Labilibaculum sp. DW002: one gene and its partner. The protein of the gene in region 1 interacts with the protein of each later gene in a pairwise test. Links are inferred from orthologs where the notes say so. Each region holds a gene or a part of one and is shown on either strand. Other genes may lie near its edges.

Evidence for each region.
Region 2: the proteins of leuS (region 1) and ligA interact in binary tests that used the Escherichia coli proteins (3 or more experiments, as listed by UniProt). The link is inferred for Labilibaculum sp. DW002 from one-to-one orthologs.

Annotation. Positions count from the first base shown.
Region 1 is NZ_JAKJSC010000008.1:101,509-112,528, reverse strand. The notes cover bases 2,915-6,182. They hold leuS (leucine--tRNA ligase), read left to right. Parts: upstream 2,915-3,219; coding sequence 3,220-5,982; downstream 5,983-6,182. Other genes in these bases: L3049_RS19455 (YitT family protein), read left to right, coding at 6,078-6,182. Also shown: L3049_RS19490 (asparaginase), read left to right, coding at 1-55; L3049_RS19485 (MotA/TolQ/ExbB proton channel family protein), read left to right, coding at 269-1,081; L3049_RS19480 (hypothetical protein), read left to right, coding at 1,091-1,540; L3049_RS19475 (ExbD/TolR family protein), read left to right, coding at 1,589-2,164; L3049_RS19470 (ExbD/TolR family protein), read left to right, coding at 2,164-2,631; more of L3049_RS19455, read left to right, coding at 6,183-6,938; L3049_RS19450 (YitT family protein), read left to right, coding at 6,965-7,837; L3049_RS19445 (peptidoglycan DD-metalloendopeptidase family protein), read left to right, coding at 7,929-9,200; purN (phosphoribosylglycinamide formyltransferase), read right to left, coding at 9,192-9,752; L3049_RS19435 (acyl carrier protein), read left to right, coding at 9,952-10,188; fabF (beta-ketoacyl-ACP synthase II), read left to right, coding at 10,212-11,020.
Region 2 is NZ_JAKJSC010000001.1:653,730-664,476, reverse strand. The notes cover bases 2,877-5,871. They hold ligA (NAD-dependent DNA ligase LigA), read right to left. Parts: upstream 5,382-5,871; coding sequence 3,372-5,381; downstream 2,877-3,371. Other genes in these bases: L3049_RS02590 (exonuclease domain-containing protein), read right to left, coding at 2,877-3,309. Also shown: L3049_RS02605 (COG3014 family protein), read right to left, coding at 1-1,352; L3049_RS02600 (penicillin-binding protein activator LpoB), read right to left, coding at 1,403-1,987; L3049_RS02595 (DUF6913 domain-containing protein), read right to left, coding at 2,073-2,612; more of L3049_RS02590, read right to left, coding at 2,722-2,876; L3049_RS02580 (PAS domain S-box protein), read left to right, coding at 5,897-8,530; L3049_RS02575 (LiaF transmembrane domain-containing protein), read left to right, coding at 8,755-9,099; L3049_RS02570 (LiaF transmembrane domain-containing protein), read left to right, coding at 9,124-9,837; L3049_RS02565 (sensor histidine kinase), read left to right, coding at 9,843-10,747. UniProt on the Escherichia coli protein: DNA ligase that catalyzes the formation of phosphodiester linkages between 5'-phosphoryl and 3'-hydroxyl groups in double-stranded DNA using NAD as a coenzyme and as the energy source for the reaction.

The DNA of each region.
Region 1 (11,020 bases):
AGAACAAATCAAATTCTTTTTAAATAAGTCCATCAAAGGTGAATTATGCCAATAGAAAATTTGTTTTTCACTTTTTTTTTGTAATTTGGTGCACTGTTAAAAGTGTTCTATATTACATAAGGTCATGTAAGGAATGATATGAAGTGTAGAAATAGAAAGACTTTTAAATAATATTTGACAGACAACTATGTGTTTAGTTGTATTAAAGACCGCAACCGTTTAATTTTGTAAAAAATAATTTCGTTAATTAAAATTTGAAAAACAGACTATGAAAAAGTTATTTGCATTTATAGCAGTTATCGGGATGCTGAATTTTGGAGCATCATTCAATGCAGTTGCTCAAGATGAGACAGCTGAAACTACCGAAGCTACCGTAGATACTCAGGATGAAGCTGCAGAAGAAGTTGCAGTTGAAGAAACTGTAGTAGAAGAAGAAGTAGAAAGTACTTCATTTCACGCTATTGTTAAGAAGCAATTCATCCAGGGTGGTGCGATGTTTATGAGTTTTGTATTGTTGTCATTAATTTTAGGTTTGGCTCTTTGTATTGAAAGAATCATTTACTTAAACATGTCAACTACAAATACTAAGAAGTTGATCGCTAGCCTAGAGGAAGCGTTGAACAACGGTGGTGTTGATGCTGCTAAAGAAGTTTGTAGAAACACTCGCGGTCCTATCGCTAGTATCTTCTATCAAGGTCTTGATCGTATCGATGAAGGTGTAGAGGTTGTTGAGAAATCAGTAATCGCTTACGGTTCAGTTCAGATGGGTCTTTTAGAGAAAGGTCTTTCTTGGATTTCATTGATGATTGGTCTTGCTCCTATGTTGGGTTTCATGGGTACAGTAATCGGTATGATTGGTGCATTTGACTCTATTCAGTCAATGGGTACTATTTCTCCTGCTGCTGTAGCTGGTGGTATTAAGGTTGCCTTGATTACAACAGTATCTGGTTTGATCGTTGCGATGATCCTACAGGTATTCTATAACTACTGTACTGCTAAAATTGACAGTATCGTTAACAACATGGAAGATGCATCTATTTCTCTTCTTGATATCTTAGTAAAATACAACTTGAAAAAATAATTTCCGACTATGTCAAATACATTGAGTAAATATTTAAATATTCTTACCTATGTAATGCTTGGTCTTACAGTTGTTTTTGTAGCCATGTTTTACTTTGGTGGAGAAGTGCCAAACGCAGCTTATACAACTCCGGTTCACACCGATTCGTTGATCTATTGGGCTAAGGCATTATTCTATATCACTGTTGGCTTGTCAATTTTGTTCCCTATTATTCAATTAGTAACGAATCCTAAAGGGGCAATTAAGGGATTAGCTGGACTTGCTGGTCTTGGACTAGTTATCTTGATCGCATATTCTTTATCAGATGGTACATTATTGAATCTTCCTGGTTATACTGGAGAAGACAATAATCCTAGCTCGTTAAAGTTTGCTGATACCATTCTTTACACCATGTATATTTTAGGTGTAGGTGCTATCGCTTCTATCGTAGTGACTGAAGCATTAAGAAAATTACGCTAAGACAATGATTCGATTAAATTCGAATCGTAAACCTTAAGAAATAATATTATGGCAAGAAAAACACCAGAGATAAATTCGAGTTCGATGGCCGATATCGCTTTCTTGTTGCTTATTTTCTTCTTGGTGACAACTACAATGGACGTAGATACTGGTATCTACAAAAAGTTGCCACCTATTCCAGAAGATGAACAACTGAATGATGATGTTAAGGTTAAGAAACGTAATGTTTTTTCCATATTGGTGAACCGTAACAATGAATTGTTGGTAAATGGTGAAGTTCTTAGTATTTCACAATTGCGTGAAAAAACAAAAGAATTCATCTTGAATCCACTTAATAAAGAAGACTTACCTGAGAAGAAACCAACTACGATTCCATATTTTGGTGACGTGATGGTTTCAAAAGGTTTGATTTCGTTACAGAATGACCGTGGAACAAGATATGAAACTTATATTCGCGTTCAGGATGAACTTGCAGCGGCTTCTCGAGAGTTAAAGGATGAGAAGTCGGTACAAAAATGGGGTAAAAAATATGCCGAGCTTGATGATGATCAGAAAGCAGCGGTTAGAAAATATATCCCAGTTCAGATTTCTGAAGCAGAACCAAGAAACACAGGAGGTAAATAATGTCAAAGTTTAGAAAAGACGGTAAAAAAGATCTACCGGCCATATCAACAGCTTCTCTTCCTGATATTGTATTTATGTTACTTTTCTTCTTTATGGTTGCTACAACCATGCGTGACGTTGAATTGAGTGTAAATTATACTCAGCCTAAGGCGAATGAATTGGTGAAGTTAGAAAAGAAGGATTTGGTTAGTAACATTCACGTTGGAGTTCCTTTAAGGAAATTTCAAAAGACGTTTGGTACAGAACCAAGAATTCAGCTAAACGATCAATTTGCTACAGTTGCAGATATTCAAGCTTTTATTGCTTCAGAACGTGAATCAAGAAAAGAAGAATTGCGTAATAAGTTGACTACTTCATTGAAAGTTGATCAATACACTAAAATGGGTATTATCACTGATATTAAGCAGGAACTTAGAAAAGCAAGTTCACTTAAGTTGAACTACTCAACTAGACAAACTGCAGAATAATTTATTATTCGATATATAATTAAAAAGGAGTCCAATAGGACTCCTTTTTTTTGTGCCTATAATTTTGAATTTTTTCCTAACAAGAAAAGTAGGGACAAGCAAATTGTGTGTTTTGCCAGATCTGAAATCGTTATTTTTTAATGATTTGTTTCTATTTTATTTGAGAGAAGTGTTGGGGAGTTTTCTTAGGAAATTACTGTTTTCACCTTGGGAAAGGATTGATTTAAAACAAAGCTTAACAGGTCGTTAAGCCTTGTTTATTATTCCAGTATTGTTATGGAATTTCATTGTTGTGACCCGTGGCGGATTCAAACCCATGGCCTTCAGAACCGGAATCTGACGTTCTATTCAGCTGAACTAACGGGCCATTGCGTGCACAAATTTAAAAAATTATTTTGTTCTGCATGTTTATTCTACACAATATCATTTGGGAAATAAATAGCAGCTCGATAAAGGTGTATGCTTAAGGCATTAAGAACCAATTTTTAATAAAATCAGACTTCCTCTTCAAACACGATTAATATTTGTAAACTTTTGCTAATTTTGCGGTTCGAAAGCTTCGAATAACCATATTTTATCAATAATACCATGGAATACAATTTTAAAGAAATAGAAAAGAAGTGGCAGAAGTTTTGGGTAGATAACAAGACTTATAAAGTTGATGTTGATACAAGTAAACCAAAATTTTATGTGCTCGATATGTTTCCATACCCATCGGGTGCTGGTTTGCATGTTGGTCATCCACTTGGTTATATTGCTTCTGATATATATTCTCGCTACAAGCGTTTAAAAGGGTTTAATGTTTTGCATCCTATGGGGTATGATGCCTATGGTCTGCCTGCAGAGCAATATGCAATTCAAACGGGGCAACATCCAGCTATTACAACTGATGTAAATATTAAGAGATACCGTCAGCAATTAGATAAAATTGGTTTTTCTTACGATTGGGATAGAGAAATTCGTACTTGTGATCCTGAATATTACAAGTGGACACAGTGGGCATTTGTAGAAATGTTCAATCACTATTTTAATAATAAAACACAAAAAGCTGAATCTATTGAAACTCTAATTGCAAAGTTCGAGGCGAATGGAAATGCTTCTGTTAATGCTGCTTGTTCGGAAATTGAACCTTTTACAGCAGAAGAGTGGAAAGCTTATTCTGATACCGAAAAACAGGCAACTCTTTTGAATTACCGTTTAGCTTATTTAGCCAATACGATGGTGAACTGGTGTCCTGCTTTGGGTACAGTTTTGGCTAATGACGAAATTAAGGACGGTTTATCTGTTCGAGGTGGTCATCCTGTAGAGCAGAAGAAAATGCGTCAATGGTCTTTAAGAGTATCTGCTTATGCAAAGCGTTTACTTGAGGATATGGAAAAGTTGGAATGGACTGACTCATTGAAAGAAATTCAGCGTAACTGGATTGGACGTTCCGAAGGTGCAGAAATGGACTTTAAGGTAAAGGACTCAGACGTAGAAATGACAGTTTTTACAACGAGACCTGATACTATTTTTGGTGTTAGCTTTATGGTTTTGGCTCCAGAAAGTGAGTTGGTTGATCAATTGACTACTCCAGAATATAAAGAAAAAATTGCAGCTTATATTGCAGCTACTAAAAAGCGTACTGAACGAGAACGTATGGCCGATGTTAAAACGGTTAGTGGTGAATTTACAGGCTCATATGCTATACATCCATTTTCAGGAGAAGCAATTCCGGTTTGGGTGAGTGATTATGTTTTGGCTGGTTACGGAACAGGTGCTATTATGGCTGTTCCTGCACACGATAGCCGTGACTATGCTTTTGCTAAGAAATTTGATCTTCCAATTGTTCCTGTAGTATCAGATGGTGATTTAAGTGAAGGCTCATACGATGCAAAAGCTGGAGAAATGATCAATTCAGACTTCATGAATGGATTGGACGTAAAAGATGCTATTGTAAAAGCTAACGAAGAAATTGAAGAAAGAAAATTAGGTAAGCGAAAAGTGAATTTCCGCTTGCGCGATGCTATTTTCTCACGTCAGCGTTATTGGGGGGAGCCATTCCCAGTTTATTTTAAGGATGGTATGCCTAAAATGATGGATATGGATAAGTTGCCTCTTGAGTTACCTGAGGTTGATAAATATTTACCTACCGAAACGGGAGAGCCGCCATTGGGACGTGCAACAAACTGGACAACTGACGATGGTCATCCTATTGAATTGAATACAATGCCTGGTTTTGCAGGTTCATCTGCCTATTACTTGCGTTATATGGATCCTCGTAACAACGAAGCCTTGGTGTCCGAGGAAGTAAATGAGTACTGGCAAGATGTGGATTTATATATTGGTGGAACAGAGCATGCTACAGGTCACCTAATTTATTCACGTTTTTGGAATAAATTTCTTTACGATATAGGTAAGGTTTGTAAAGATGAGCCTTTCAAAAAGCTTATTAATCAAGGTATGATTCAAGGTCGCTCGAACTTTGTATACCGTATTAAGAATACCAATAAGTATGTGTCGTATGGTTTGAGAAAAGATTATGAGACGACTCAAATTCACGTTGATGTTAACATCGTGAAGAATGATGTATTAGATACTGAAGCTTTCAAAAATTGGATGCCTGAGTATGCTGATGCTGAATTTGTATTGGAAGATGAAAAATATATTTGTGGCTGGGCAGTTGAGAAAATGTCTAAGTCGATGTTTAATGTGGTTAATCCAGATGTGATTGTTGAAGAATATGGCGCTGACACACTTCGTTTATACGAAATGTTCTTAGGACCATTGGAAGCTTCAAAACCTTGGGATACTAATGGTATCGATGGAGTTCATAAATTCTTAAAAAAATTGTGGCGTTTATTCCATAATGACAAGAATGAGTTTGCAATCTCAACTGATGAACCAACTAAAGCAGAGTATAAAATTCTTCACAAGTCTATCAAAAAGATTCAAGATGATATTGAGCGATTCTCATTCAATACTTCTGTTTCTGCCTTTATGATTTGTGTTAACGAATTGAATAGTGCGAAATGTAATAAGAAAGCAATTTTAGAAGAATTACTTGCTCTTTTAGCACCATTTGCACCTCATATTACCGAAGAACTTTGGGCATTGTGTGGAAATACAAACAGTATTACCAAAGCAAGTTTTCCAGAGTTTAACGAAAGTTTTGTTCTGGAAAACAATCATAAATATCCAGTTTCGTTTAATGGAAAAATGAGATTTTTGCTGGAACTGCCATTAAGTCTGAATAAAGATGAAATTGAACAGGCTGTGATGACCTGTGAACAGGCCCAGAAATGGATAGATGGAAAAACCCCTAGAAAGGTAATTATTGTTCCTAAGAAAATTGTAAACATAGTAGTCTAAGAGAATAAAATAAAGTTGTATATTATACAAAGGGCTTTGTTTTCTTCTGAAAACAAAGCCCTTTTTTTGTCTAAATATTTAAAACGTACTGTCTAATGAAATTTTCAATCGCTGAAGCGAAATCCTATCTTATTATTACCTTAGGATTATGCATCTATAGTTTTGGTTGGACTGCTTTTTTAATTCCATCTGAAATTGTGGCAGGAGGAGTTGGAGGTATCGGAACCATCATTTACTATGCCTCGGGAGAAACCATCCCTGTTGGTTATTCCTTTTTTGTAATTAATATTTTCTTGATTTTAATTGCCTTGAAAGTTCTGGGTAGTCGTTTTGGAATCAAAACAATTTTTGGGATTATTGTAGGTTCTGTTTTGTTATACTTTCAGCAGCAATGGATTACGGAACCTTTAGTAGATGAGAAATTTATGGCGAGTATCATTGGTGGTATTTTAGCTGGTGTTGGTATTGGAATTACGTTAACACAAGGCGGAAGTACAGGTGGAACCGATATTGTTGCCATGATGATTAACAAGTATCGAAATATTGGCCCTGGTAGAGTCATACTCTATATCGATATTTTTATCATTGCTTCTTCCTATATTATCTTTGAGGATATTTCAACAATTGTGTATGGTTATGTGGAAATGGGTGTGGCAGCTTATACCATCGATATGATGATATCTGGTTCTAAGCAATCGGCTCAGCTTTTTATCATGTCAACCAAATATGAAGAGGTTGCAGAAATGCTTAGCGAGGAAACAGGTAGAGGTATATCAATGCTTCACAGTACTGGTTGGTACACTCGAAAAGATACAATGATGTTAATGATCGTTGTGCGTAAGCATGAAACACAATATATCTTTAGAGTTGTTAAAGAACTTGATCCAAAAGCTTTTATTACTATGGGGTCAGTAATGGGCGTATTTGGAGAAGGATTCGAAGAAATAAGAGCATAACATCTACAATTAATTTATCTATTTTGATGAAAAATATATTTAAAACAACAGATTTAAAAGAATCATTGCGGTCCTACTTTATAATTGCAATAGGTTTGTTTATTGGATCTGTTGGTTGGACAGGTTTCTTAATTCCATCAGAAATTGTAGGTGGTGGGGTTACTGGTATGGCTACGATTATCTATTTTGTGACCGGTTTTAAGGTTGGATATTCTGTTTTTATTATAAATTCAGTACTCCTTTTAGCATCTTTAAGAGTATTAGGCTTCAGTTTTGGACTTAAGACCATTTATGGAATATTCGTGATTTCATTTTTTCTTTGGCTATTTCAGTCAATAATAACGGAGCCTTTGGTTTCTGACCGATTTATGTGTGCTATAATTGGTGGTATTATGGCTGGAGCAAGTGCTGGTATTATACTATCGCAAGGTGGAAGTACCGGAGGTACCGATATCATTGCCATGATGATTAATAAATATCGAAATTACAGCCCAGGTCAACTTCTTTTAACTCTGGATCTGATTATTATCTCTTCATCATATTTTATCTCAAATTCCATTGAGCAAGTAGTCTATGGTTTTGTAGCTATGGGAGTGAGTGCTTATTGTGTTGATATGGCGATTGAAGGAGCTAAACAATCTGTTCAAATTTTTATTTTCACCAAAAAGCATGAAGAAATTCGTAATGAAGTTGTTTTAAATCTTGATCAAGGATTAACGGTTCTAGAGGCCAAAGGTGGCTACTCTCAACAAGATGTAAAAGTTTTGATGCTTTTAGCAAAGAAGAAAGATTCGCAAGCTATACTTAAAATGGTAAAAATTGTAGACCCAGACGCTTTCATATCTATGGGATCGGTAATGGGTGTATACGGACAAGGATTCGATAAGATAAAGTCTTAAAAAAGCTTAAATCAATAAAGATGGGTAATAGCTTGTTGTACAACTATAATAATAGTTATACCTTTAGGCTTCTAAAAAATAACGATCCACGATGAAAAAATTCTTCAATTATAAATTCTTCCTGATTGCAGGTGCTGTTCTCTTAGGTTTAATTGTTTTAAAATGGCTTTCGAAAGAGAATCAAGTAAAAGAAATTGCACAGGAAACAGTTGTAATTGATACAACGGAAAAAGAACAAATTCATTTAAAGTATGGATTTCCAATTGAAGAATTTAATGTCGAAACCAATAGAGTAAAGAGAAATCATAGTTTGTCTACTATTTTGAGACAATATGATGTTAGCTTCGGAACAATCGATAAAATAGCTAGAAAAGCTAAGAAGGTATTTAATGTTCGTAGAATTAAATCTGGACATGAATATTCAGTTCTCTTTACAAAGGATAGTTTAAAAACGCCAGAATATTTCGTTTACGAGAATACGCCTGTTGAATATATTGTTTTTGACTTACGTGATACCTTAAATGTATTTAAGGGCGAAAAGGAAATTGTTAAACATAGGAGACAAATAAAAGGTACAATTGAATCATCGCTGTGGAATGCTATGGTCGATGCAGGAGCAGATCCGGTTCTCTCAATGGAATTGTCAGATATTTATGCTTGGACGATTGATTTCTTTGGAATTGGAAAGGGAGATGAATTTAATGTGATTTACGATGAAGAAATGATTGATGGTGAATCTATTCATCAAATTGATGTGATTGCAGCGAACTTTGTTCACCACAAATCGAATAATTATGCCTTTGCTTTTACTGATGGAGAAAAAGGAGGTTATTTTGATGAAGAAGGAAAGAGTTTGCAGAAAGCATTCTTGAAGGCCCCACTTCGTTTTTCCCGCATAAGTTCTAAGTTTTCAAATAGACGTTTTCATCCGGTTCTTAAACGTTATCGTGCTCATCATGGAATCGACTATGCTGCACCAACAGGTACGCCTGTAATGACCATTGGCGATGGTGTGATTGTGAAGAGAGGATTCCAGAAAAGAGGAGGAGGACGTTATCTTAAGGTTAAACACAACTCAGTCTATACAACGACTTACATGCATTTTTCGCGTTTCGGTAAAAATGTAAGTGTTGGATCCAGAGTAAAACAAGGACAAGTTATAGGTTATGTTGGTGCGACAGGTTTAGCTACGGGACCACATTTAGATTTTAGAGTTCATAAAAATGGAAAAGCAATCAATCCATTAAGGATGAAATCGCCTCCCGTTTCTCCTGTTAAAAAGGAGAACGAAGTACGATATCAGTTAGTGATGGAGAGCTTAATGAAAGAGCTTAATAAAGAAGAAGCAATTACCTTAGAGTAATTGCTCAATAATTTTAGGGAAAAATTCGTACTCTAATTGATGAATTTTTTCGGCTACATCATCAGCAGTGTCGTTTGGAAAAACATCACATTTCGTTTGAAAAACAATTTTACCTTCATCGTATTTTTCATTTACCATGTGAATGGAAATTCCAGTTTCGGTTTCTTTATTTGCAACAACAGCTTTGTGAATATTCATTCCGTACATTCCTTTTCCTCCATACTTAGGAAGTAGAGCTGGGTGAATATTAACAATAGAATTCGAAAATTTCCGCAATAGATTAAGAGGAAGTAGCCATAGAAATCCTGCTAAAACAATAAAATCGACCTGTTTTTCGGCTAAAAAATCAACGATTTTATCCGTTTCGTTAAATTCTGAGCGGGAAAAAACGAAAGTTGGAATATTTAAGTTTTTCGCTCTGGATAGCACAAAGGCATTAGCGTTGTTAGAAAGTATTGCAGAAATTTCAAAATCAGGTTTATTGCTAAAATATCTTGCAATATTTTCAGCGTTACTTCCTGATCCAGAAGCAAAAATGGCTATTTTTTTCATGTCGGTTTTTAGTGTTGTCTCAATTATACAAATATATGCAAAATGCATTTCGAAGGGGAATTATTTCGCAGAAAAGGAAAAAGGATTATCTTTGCGACCAACTATGTGGAAATAAGTTTGATTTTATATCCTAAATTTATTTCTTTGCAGAGTTAGAAATTAATTAGTTTTTTAAATATTAATCTAAAATTTTAAAGTTATGTCTGATATTGCATCTAGAGTAAAAGCAATCATTGTTGACAAATTGGGTGTTGATGAAACAGAAGTTGCTGTTGAAGCTAGCTTCACTAATGACCTAGGAGCTGATTCATTGGATACAGTTGAGTTAATCATGGAATTCGAAAAGGAATTTAACATTGCTATTCCAGACGATCAAGCTGAGAACATCGGGACTGTAGGTGCCGCAATTTCTTATATCGAAGAAAACGCTAAGTAATTAATTAACCCAGAACCTTTTTTATGGAACTTAGAAGAGTAGTAGTAACTGGTCTTGGAACCATTAACCCAATCGGTAATAATATTGCTGAATATTGGGAAAGTTTGAAGAATGGAAAGAGCGGATCTGATAAGATTCAGCAATTCGATGCTTCAAAATTCAAGACTCAGTTCGCTTGCGAGGTTAAAAACTTCGATCCAAAAGCGCATTTCGATCGCAAAGAAGTTCGTAAACTCGATCTTTATACGCAGTATGCTTTAATTGCTGTTAAAGAAGCAATTGGGGATGCGGGTTTCGATTTGGAGGCCGAAGATTTAACAAGAGCCGGAGTAATTTGGGGTTCTGGAATTGGCGGTATTAAGACTTTCTTAGATGAAGTTACAGGATATGCAAACGGGGACGGAACTCCTCGTTTCTCTCCTTTCTTTATTCCTAAGATGATTTCTGATATTGCTGCCGGTCATATTTCTATGAGATATGGTTTCCAGGGACCGAACTACGGTACAGTTTCTGCATGTGCTTCTTCCACTCACGCTATGATTGACGCAATGAACTATATCCGTTTGGGTAAAGCTGATATTTTTATATCAGGTGGTTCAGAAGCTTCTATCAATGAAGCGGGATTAGGAGGATTTAACTCAATGCAGGCCCTTTCAACTAACAACGAAGAATACACTCAAGCATCTCGTCCATTTTGTAAAACCCGTGATGGTTTTGTAATGGGAGAAGGAGCTGGTGCTCTTATTCTTGAAGAATATGAACACGCTAAAACTCGTGGTGCGAAGATTTATGCAGAAGTTGTTGGTGGCGGGATGTCTGGTGATGCTTATCA
Region 2 (10,747 bases), on another replicon or contig:
TCTTGATCCTTACTTCCTCCTCCAGGATAATTAACTTGTAAAATGAGTTGATGCTTACCTTCTTTTAATCGAATTCTTGTGTAGTGAATTGAGTGAGGCAGTGTTTGCCAATTTCGTGTGTCAGCTTTCTCGGTAACAGCATTAAAAATACTAAGTAGAGCACCAATGTTTTCATCTTTACTTCTTGCGTAGCTTTCCAGAGCCTTTTTAGTCGCAAGGCGTAAAAGAGAATTTGCCATCTCTCTAACCATACGATCTTTTAATGTCTTAAAGGCAATCGCATTTAGATCTTGTGCTTTTTCTAGATGGTAGGTGGTCGAATTATTTATTCGCACATCTGCCGAAGTATAAAATGGAATTCTTTCTTGATATTTTGGGAATGCAACACGAACAAAATCTAAATCGCTAAAAGCACTTCTTGTGTTTCGATCCATGTTCCCAACAAAGAATGGAAGCGTAACATTTTCTTCATTATTTACCATCGTAAGGTATCCATCGCGGCCGTTAAGAGCACTGAAATTGATACTCCATTCAGCTTTTACAGGCCCTAATCCAGATAGCCAAATTAAGATTACATCTCCCTCGTTATTATTTTTCTTTTGATAGTCGAAACCAAATTCATTTTTATAGTTTTCGTATTCTTGATTCAGACCAGTTTGGAATGCAGTACGTAAAAGATCTTTTTTCAATTGCAATGGCGCAGAAGTATTGAAATTTTTTAGATAATTCTCTTCGTATATTTTTAAAGCATTTCGATAAGCAATAAAAGCATTATTTGAATCTCCAGTAGAATCATAAATTAAACCCATAAGCGTATGAGCAAAAGCATCATCACTATACCTGTTTTGAAATTTTTTCGGGTATTTATCGTTCAGAGCATATAGCTTTTCATTAACTCTGCGGCATTCAACAAGAGCCTTTTCTGAATCTCCCATTTCTAAATAGCTTAAGGCTTTATAGAAATTGAGCATTACATTTTCGAAATCTTCAGGTTGGTAGGGTTTTGTCATTGGATTGGTAAGCATAGCAAGAGCTTCCGAACCAACACTTTTTCTTTGATCTTCAATGTATAGATCCGCTTCGTTAAAATAATTAGTTGCAGCAGTATAATCTTCTTGCATCCATGCTAAAGTTCCTTTGTTCAATAAAAATAAAGCGCGATTTTTATTTCGATTGTTCTTTTTGTCCTGATCTAGAATTTTTTCAGCACCCGAAATGTCTCCACGTAAAAAAGAAGCATTAAAAGCTTCATTTTGCATGTAATAAGTAGCGCAGCCAGATAAGAACAGAAGGAAAACGAGTAGAAATGCAGTTCGTATTTTAGCAGTAATATGTAAGAGAAGCTTGTTCATCCAAATAAAGAAATTCAGGAAGTCAAAAGTGACTTCCTGATTGTACCAATTTATTTATTAACGTACTTTTTAATTTTTTTGTCACCCATCCAAACCAGTTCGCTAGTTTCAAGGTTGGTTAGCTCTAAGTTTAATTGGTAGTATCTAACTTTTTCTTTTTTATAACTATCAATTATTGAACTAATATCTCCTTGTAAAATAAAGTCAGCGCCAAGTTCTTGGCCCCATTTTTTGATGCTTGCTTTAGAGGCAAAATCTTGCTGGTCTGCACGCTCCTCGCGAAGTGCTTCTCTTTTAGCTCCAGCCTGAACCAAACGAACTCTACCATCGTTCAAAATAGCTTTTTCAATATCCTTAATGTAGGTGTCAGAATCGATATGTTCAGAACTTTTATTCGTTATTAGGCCAACAATAACTACTGGTTTTTTACCCGTTTCTTGTTGATAGTTTTCTATCCAATTACGAGTTAGTAGTTGTTCTATTAATGCTTCTGCAGTTAGTTTAGAATCCGTATCGTTCCAACGTCCGCTCAAGTCAATTTGCTGATCAGGAGATACACGGGTTACTTGTCTGGAACAAGAAACGCTGGCAAAAATAGCCAGTGTAAAAACAATTAGGCGAAATGAATACTTCATAATATTTTTCATTTTTGTTTAAATAATATCCTTTTTTTAAATTTTTTTGTTAAAATTAAACACAATATTTATGCCAGTTTATCAACTACTTTTTAATAATAGCAAGGTATTTTAAGCTTTCACTGATTAAATTTGCTAATGATTTATTTTTGCCTTGATCAATCATTAAATCTAGATGCTCGCAATTGTCAGCTAATGAGCCTACTTTGCATGAAGCATTTGATAATTGTGTAAGGTATTTTATCGAAAGATGATCCGATTCTGTAAATATGAATAGCAAATCGAATTTTTTAGTAACAAATTCAGCTAGCTCCTCGCTAATTGGTTCCCCGTTCCACTTAACATCTTTGTTGGTGTAGAATAATATCTTTTGTGCTACACCAAAATCTGGTAACTCATCCGCATTTATCCAACCAACTGTTTGCACTTTATAGCCCTTTTGCAATAAATCTTCCGAGAATTTTTTAGCAATCGAATGATTTTTGTCATCAAGCGTATCAAACAAAATCCCTATGCTTTTTGCGCTTTCTAAATTGTGAAATTCTTTTATTCTCGGATTCTTCTTCTGTTTGTTCCGAATGTGATTATTAGCAAGGCGATTTTTAATATTTTGTAAAAAACTCATTTGTTTTTAATAGTTAAGATGTAGGCTTATGATTTTGGGTCAATTTGAACGTTTGTAAATCGAATTGACAAGTTAGGAAAATTTTCATTTTCCAAATCATAATTTAAGCTTATTTAATTTTTTTTGGAGCTCGGTAACCTTTGTTGTATAATTTGCCTGGAGTAATGCTTATTTCGTTAGCCAATTGTAAAAGATTAGTGCTATTCATTACACCACAAGCTTTAATTGCAATTTTTGCACAAGCCAAAGTATCTTCTAATGCATCGTGATGCTTTAAAGGAATATCGAAAATATGTGCCAAGGTATTTAGTTTATGATTAGGCATATTAGGCCAAATATTTTTACTAATCTGAACTGTGCACATATAATCAAAATTAGGAAAGGCAATGCCATAAGTTTCGAGGCACGCACGCAATACCGAGACATCAAAACTAGCATTGTGAGCGATTACCATCTCATCTTTTAAATATTCCTCTACTTCTTCCCAAATGTAATTGAAACTTGGTTCGTTCATTACATCTTCTTCAGTAATGCCATGTATACTGATATTCATTGGGTGGAAATACATTTCAGGAGGGGAGATCAACCAATCTTTACTCTCAACAATTATTCCGTTTTCGACACGCACAAGACCTAGGGAACAGGCAGAATTTCGCTTTCCATTAGCAGTCTCAAAATCTATTGCTGTAAAATTCATTTTTTAGTAATTAGGGTTAAGATAACGAAGTGAAAAAATAATCCTCGTTTTTTAATTGAATGTTACAATCCAATCATTTTTAGAAATTCATCTTCACTTTTCATTTCAAGGCCTAACTTCTCTAGCTTAGCTAACTTGCTTGGACCAACTTTTTCTCCACCTAAAAGGAAACTTGTTTTTTTGGAAATAGATCCTACATTTTTGCCACCATGTAATTCAATTAAATCTTTTAATTCGTCTCTGGAGTATTTGTTGAAACTACCCGATATTACAATTGATAAGCCTTCCAAGGTATTGCTGGAATTTTCATCTTCAACAATTTTTTTCTCTAATTGCAAGCCAAATTCTTTTAATTGAGCCACCAGATTTTGATGATACTCATTAGAGAAATATTCAACAATGCTTTCAGCAATTTTTCCACCAATTTCATCTACTTCAATTAACTCTTCAAGAGTGGAAGTCGCTAATTTATCGATAGAAGGGATTGCTTTGGCTAATTTTTTTGCAACAGTAGCTCCAACATATCTAATTCCTAGGGCGTACAGAACTCTTTCGTAAGGTACTTGTTTGGAATTTTCAATGCTATTTAAAATACGTTCTGCCGATTTATCACCCATACGATCCAATGGTACAATATCTTCTTTTGTAAGGCGAAACAGGCCGCTAACATCTTTAATCAAACCTTTTTGAAACAATAAATCGATTGTTTCTTCCCCCAATCCATCTAAATCTAAAGCTCTTCGACTTATGAAATGTTCAATTTTTCCTTTTATTTGAGGAGGGCAGCCCATTTCGTTTGGACAATAATGGTTAGCTTCACCTTCCTTACGAACCAAAGCGGTATTGCACTCAGGACAATTATCAATGTATTCAATTCGTTTTGCTTCCGCAGATCTTTCAGACAATTCTACTCCAACAATTTTTGGAATAATTTCGCCTCCCTTTTCTACATAAACAGTATCGTTTTCGTGTAAATCTAAATTTTGAATGATATCAGCATTGTGAAGAGATGCTCTTTTTACTGTGGTTCCTGCTAATTGAACTGCTTCTAGGTTTGCAACGGGTGTAATGGAACCTGTTCTTCCAACCTGGTAAGTTACTTTTTCCAATTTGGTTGATACTCTTTCTGCTTTGTATTTGTACGATATTGCCCATCGCGGTGATTTGGCGGTAAACCCGAGTTCTTCTTGCATGTCCAATGAGTTCACCTTAATTACAATTCCATCAATTGGTACTGGTAAATCATCTCTTTTCTCATCCCACTCTTTAATAAAGGCAATTACCTCTTCAATGTTTTTGCAAAGTTTCGTGTTGGAAGGGACTTTAAAGCCCCAATCCTTTGCCGATTGCAAATTACTGTAATGATTTCTAGTTGGAATTTCTTTGCCCAATAGGTAGTATAGGTAACAGTCTAATTTGCGTTTGGCTACGATTGATGAATTCTGCATTTTTAAAGTTCCTGAAGCTGCGTTTCTAGGATTAGCAAATGCTGCTTCGCCAATTTCTTCGCGCTCTTCATTCAAGCTGTTAAAAACTTCAAAAGGCATTAGGATTTCTCCGCGAATCTCAAATTCATCTGGAAACCCTTTACCGCTTAGTTGCAATGGTACCGATCGAATGGTTTTTACATTGGCAGTAACATCATCACCTTTAACACCATCACCACGAGTAACCGCCTGCACTAATTTTCCTTTTTCATAAGTCAAAGAAATGGAAGTGCCATCGTATTTCATTTCGCATACATATTCAACATCACCATCAATCAGTTTTTTAATTCTGGTTTCAAAATCACGAATTTCCTCCTCCGAATAGGTATTTCCTAAAGAGAGCATCGGGTATTTGTGTTCCACTTGGTTAAATTCAAGATTTATATCACTACCTACTCGTTGGGTTGGTGAATTTTGATCGTTAAATTCAGGAAATTGTTTTTCTAGATCGATTAGCTCATTTAAGAGCATATCAAAGTCATAATCGCTAATACTTGGTTGCGATAATACGTAATAATTGTGATTGTAAGTATGTAATTGTCCACGTAATTCTTCTATGCGAACTTTTGCTTCTGCCTGATTCATAATAATAAAGGTCTATCGTTGTGTGAATAGAAGAGGATGTCGTTAAAAACAAACCTCGAATCGTAAAAATAGTAAACCTTGTGGTGATTTCGCAAATGATTTCAATGATTTTTGAGATTAGGAAAAGTAATTTAAAAATCATGATGAAAATGAGTTTGTTGATAAGTTTAAGGAAGAGGTATCTGTCCAGAAAATATGTTTTTGTAGCCATTTCGATCGAACAAAAAAATGAATTAACTTCTTTGAAATGGATAATGCATGACTTATCTTTAAGATTAGCCGTTACTTATTTGTGATAAAGCAATGTTAATTAGGTAGTTCTTTTTATTGAATTAGAATATTGAGAAGTCAATTTAAAGATCAATTAGCTATGAATCATGAAGACTAAAATAAGAATAAGCTATTATTAAAAATGGAGAACTTGGTGAGTGAATTAGCGCATTATCGATGATGATATTTTTGCCATATATGAAGCTGCAAGTGATATCAATAGACTTCAATCTTAAATTTCAATTATGAACGCAAATAAATTAATTGAATTATCTCAGGATCTTATCTGTATAACGGATGATAAAGGTGTTTTTACCTTTTTGAATCCAGCTTACACAGATATGCTTGGTTATGATGCTAAGGAACTTATTAATAAACCTTTTTTTAATATAGTACATCCTGATGATCTTGAAAAAACAAATAAAGAATTTGAAAATCTGCTGATAAGTGAAAAAACAATAAATTTTAATAATAGATACATCCACAAGAATGGTTCGGTAAAATATATTGAATGGAAAGCTACGTCTGTTTCATGTGAGAAATCAGTTTATGCTACTGGGCGTGATATTACAGAAAGTAAATTAAGAGAATTTGAAAATACAGAGTTGGAGGTTCGTTTAAATGCATTAATAAATTGCAGTACTGATTTTATGTTTCTTCTAGAGCAAGATGGAAACATAAAGATAGCAAATGAAGCATTTGCAAATAATTTTGGTGTTTCTGTGAATAAGTTAATCGGCTTAAATGTTTATGATTTATTACCCAAAAAGGATGGTGTAAGACGAAAAAAAGCAGCCGATAAAATCATAAAGGAGAGAAAGCCAATTGTTTATAGCGACGAAAGAAGTGGGCATTTTTATGAAACTCATATATTTCCTAGTTATACCAATGGGAATGTTGAATTGGCGATGTTTACAAGAGATATCACTGAGCGTAAACTTATTGAAGGTGCACTTATAGCAAGTGAGGAAAAATTTAGGAACTTGGCTGATACGGCTCAAGTTGCTATATCCATTGTGACAACAAATTATGAAAAGGGAATTTTATATGTAAATAAATATTGGGAGAAAATTACTGGGTATACGAAGCAAGAATCATTCCAATTACAAGCTTTAGATATTGTTCATCCCGACCAAAGAGCTATGGTAAATGAAAGAGCTACCAGAAGATTAGCTGGTGAGACGGTTCCCGATCATTACGAAATGAAAATACTTACAAAATCGAACCAAACCAAATGGGTCGATATAACAATTACTCTTATCGATTATGAAGGAACGCGAGCAATTTTGACCACAGCCATTGACATTACTGAACGTAAACATGCCGATGTTAACTTGAGAGATGAAAAAGAGCAAATAAAAACAATTCTGAATCTTGTTAATGATCCAATATTTGTAAAAGATGATAATCATCGAATTACAATGGCAAACAAAGCTTTTTTTGATATTTTCAATTTGGATGAGAATAAGGTGATTGGATACACACTTGCAGAGCAAGTTCCAGAAAATGAAAGAGAACATTTTTTAACTACAGATCGAAAAGTTCTTGATACAGGTATACCTGATTTGCGAGAAGAAACATTGACTTCAGATGGAATTACGAAAACTATAGTTACAAGCAAGACTCGTTTTATTGATGAGTCAGGAAATAAGTTTTTAGTGGGATCTATTCACGATATTACGGTACAGAAAAATGCGATAGTGGCATTGGCTAAAAGTGAAAATCGACTAAGTTTAGCATTAGAAACAGGACATATTGGCGCATGGGATCTTAATTTACAAGACCAATCATCACATAGAACACTAATCCATGATCAGATTTTTGGATATAAAACATTACAGAGTAAATGGACTTTTGAAATGTTTATGGAACATGTTTTACCTGAGGATAGGACTGATGTGGAAAAAACTTTTAAGAAAGCATTAGAGACGATTTCAGATTGGAACTTTGAGTGCAGGATAAAACGGATTGATGGCAAAATGCGCTGGATAAAATCCACTGGAAAACATATTCTAAATTCGGATGGGAAGCCAATTGCTCTATCTGGGATTATTCAAGATATTTCAGAACATAAATGGTCAGAGGTAGAGTTGGTTAGAGCTAAAAAGAGAGCTGAGGAAAGTGATCGTTTAAAGTCTGCTTTTGTAGCAAATATGAGTCATGAGATTCGAACTCCAATGAATAGTATACTTGGGTTTTCGGGGCTTTTGAGTGGCAGTAATCTCACGATCGCTAAAAAGGATAAATACCTCAGTATAATAATGAAAAGTGGAGATAGAATGCTGAATATTATTGATGATATTATGGATATTTCAAAAATTGAAGCAGGTCTTGTGACAGTAGAAATTGAGGAATTTGATATCAATGAACAGATAGATTATTTATATAATATCTTTAAACAAGAAGTTGAAGCTAAGGGAATGAATCTTTTATTTAAAAAAGGACTATTAAATAAAGAAGCTAAAATTAATACTGATAAGGATAAATTTATCGCGATTCTCTCTAATTTAATAAAAAATGCAATTAAATATACGGAGGAAGGTAATATAGAATATGGTTACGAGTTGATAAGCAATGGAGAAGATTCAATATTTAAGTTTGTTGTAAAGGATACTGGAATTGGTATTTCAGAAGATCGTCAGGATGCAATTTTTGAAAGATTCGTTCAGGCAGATATTCAGGATGTTATGGCTCGAGAAGGAGCAGGACTTGGTTTGGCGATTACCAAAGCTCACATTGAAATGCTGAATGGTGACATTTGGGTAGATAGTAAAGAAGGTGAAGGCTCTGCATTTTATTTCACCTTACCTTCTAAAGTGTCTGTAGATGTTAACCAAGCTATACGAAACTCAGTTGCATCTGATAAATCTAATAATTAAAACCAATACCAAGCTGCATTATATAAGAGTTAGATTTAAGGTTAAATTCGTAAATATTCGAGTATTTATAACTTGTATAAAAGATCACCTTTGAGTGATCTTTCTTTTTTGAACCATTTACCGATTCTTGACAGCACTTAACCGATTTGAACAAGTAAAAGCTATACTATTATTCTATTTTAGCAATAGAAACAAAGGAAACCCAAATCTTAAACCATATTATCATGGATGAAAATAAAAAAAATAAAAGTCTATTTGTTGGACTGCTTCTAATAATTGTTGGAATTGTAATTGTTTTAGAGCGGCTTAACTATCAATCTAATTTTATCGAAGCATACCTGTATCGATGGGAAGCCTTTTTAATTCTTTTCGGATTATTACAGGTATTGGTTAGAAGAAAAATTTTTGGTGGAATGATAGCGATTGCAGCAGGTGGTTATTTCCTTATGGATGATTTGTATTTTATTCCTGAGAATTGGCATATGTGGTTTTTTCCAGCTTTACTTATTTTAGGAGGAATAGCATTTATTTTTGCTCCTGATTCGCCTTATTGTTCAAAAAATAAATAAATTCATATCGTAAAATAGATCATTATGAAAACACAACATAAATCAAACCCAAATAACCGTGCAATATTCGGTATTTTTTTAATCCTATTTGGATGCTTATTGGTTCTTAAAAATTTAGACTTTATTCCCTACGAATTAAGGCATATGATATTCTCTTGGCCAGGATTATTAATTGGTTTAGGTGCTCTTTTCTTTTTTGGCAAAGAAGATAAAACAACAGGTATTGTTTTGATGGCAGTAGGTGGTGTATTTATGTTTCCAATTATATTTGATTGGAGCTTTAATTGGAGAGGCTTATTTTGGCCAGTAGTTATGATTGTTGTAGGTGTGGTCGTTATTCGTAAACGCAATGCTTGTGAAGGCCATAGTAGATCAGGTGTTGGAATCGATTCGGATTATATTGATGAGTTAAATATTTTTGGAGGTGGTGAAAAAATGATCAACAACAAAAATTTTAGAGGAGGTAAGGTTACTTGTGTCTTTGGGGGTACAGAATTGAACTTGAGCAGTGCAGATTTGGCCGAAGGAACCAATGTGATAGATGTTTTTGCCATGTTTGGAGGCTGTGTTTTAGTTGTTCCATCTGATTGGGATGTTAAGGTTGAGGTTACCGCAATTATGGGAGGTGTATCAGATAAAAGAGTAGCAACTACAAATTATATTGTAGAACCTAAAAAAGAATTAATTATTAGAGGACTTGTATTAATGGGAGGATGTGAAATAAAATCTTATAAATAAATCAAATGCAACATCCCTTATTGAAGAATCGATTAGCCCTTGTTGTGTATTTAGCATCTTGGATTTTTTTCACTGCACTATTATTTATAATAGGTTGGTATTTTGAAGGTAGATCCATTAATGATGCAATTATAAATGCCTTTAGTTTTTGTTTTCCATTATTAATACTCGGGGCTTGTATTTGGTTTGTTGTAGTCTACGTAAGTATTGAGAATTTAGGCGTCTGGGGTTTTATATTACACCATTTTACGGCAGGAATTATTGTTGTTGGAATATGGGTTTCACTTGCATATCAATTAAGAGTAGTTCTTTTTGGAGCAGCAAGTGAGGGCTTAGATTATATCATTCCAGTACATTGGCAGGTATTCATGGCATTTGGGATTTATGATTATATCATTCTATTGTATTACTTGATTATTTATTATCGAAATTTTCAAGATAAATTACTACATGAATCTGAACTGAAAGAGTTGGTTAAGGAAGCAGAATTAACAGCCCTAAAGTCTCAGATTAACCCACACTTTTTGTTTAATAGCCTTAATTCGGTAAGTTCATTGACCTTATCCAAACCAGAAAAGTCGAGGGAGATGGTAGTTAAACTTTCTACCTATTTAAGATACTCATTAGCACAAGATTTAAAAGAATTGAATAGTTTGTGTAACGAGCTGAGTAATATCCGCTTGTATATGGAAATTGAAAAAGTTCGTTTCGGGGATCGTTTAAATTTAGATTTTGATCTTTCTTCAAATTGTGAGAACTTGAAAATTCCGAATCTAATTTTACAACCCTTATACGAGAATGCTATAAAATTTGGGGTACATGAAAGTTTGGATCCAGTAAGTGTTAAAACAAAGTGTCGAGTAGAGAACAATATCCTTAAAATAAGTATTAGTAATAATTTTGATCCAAC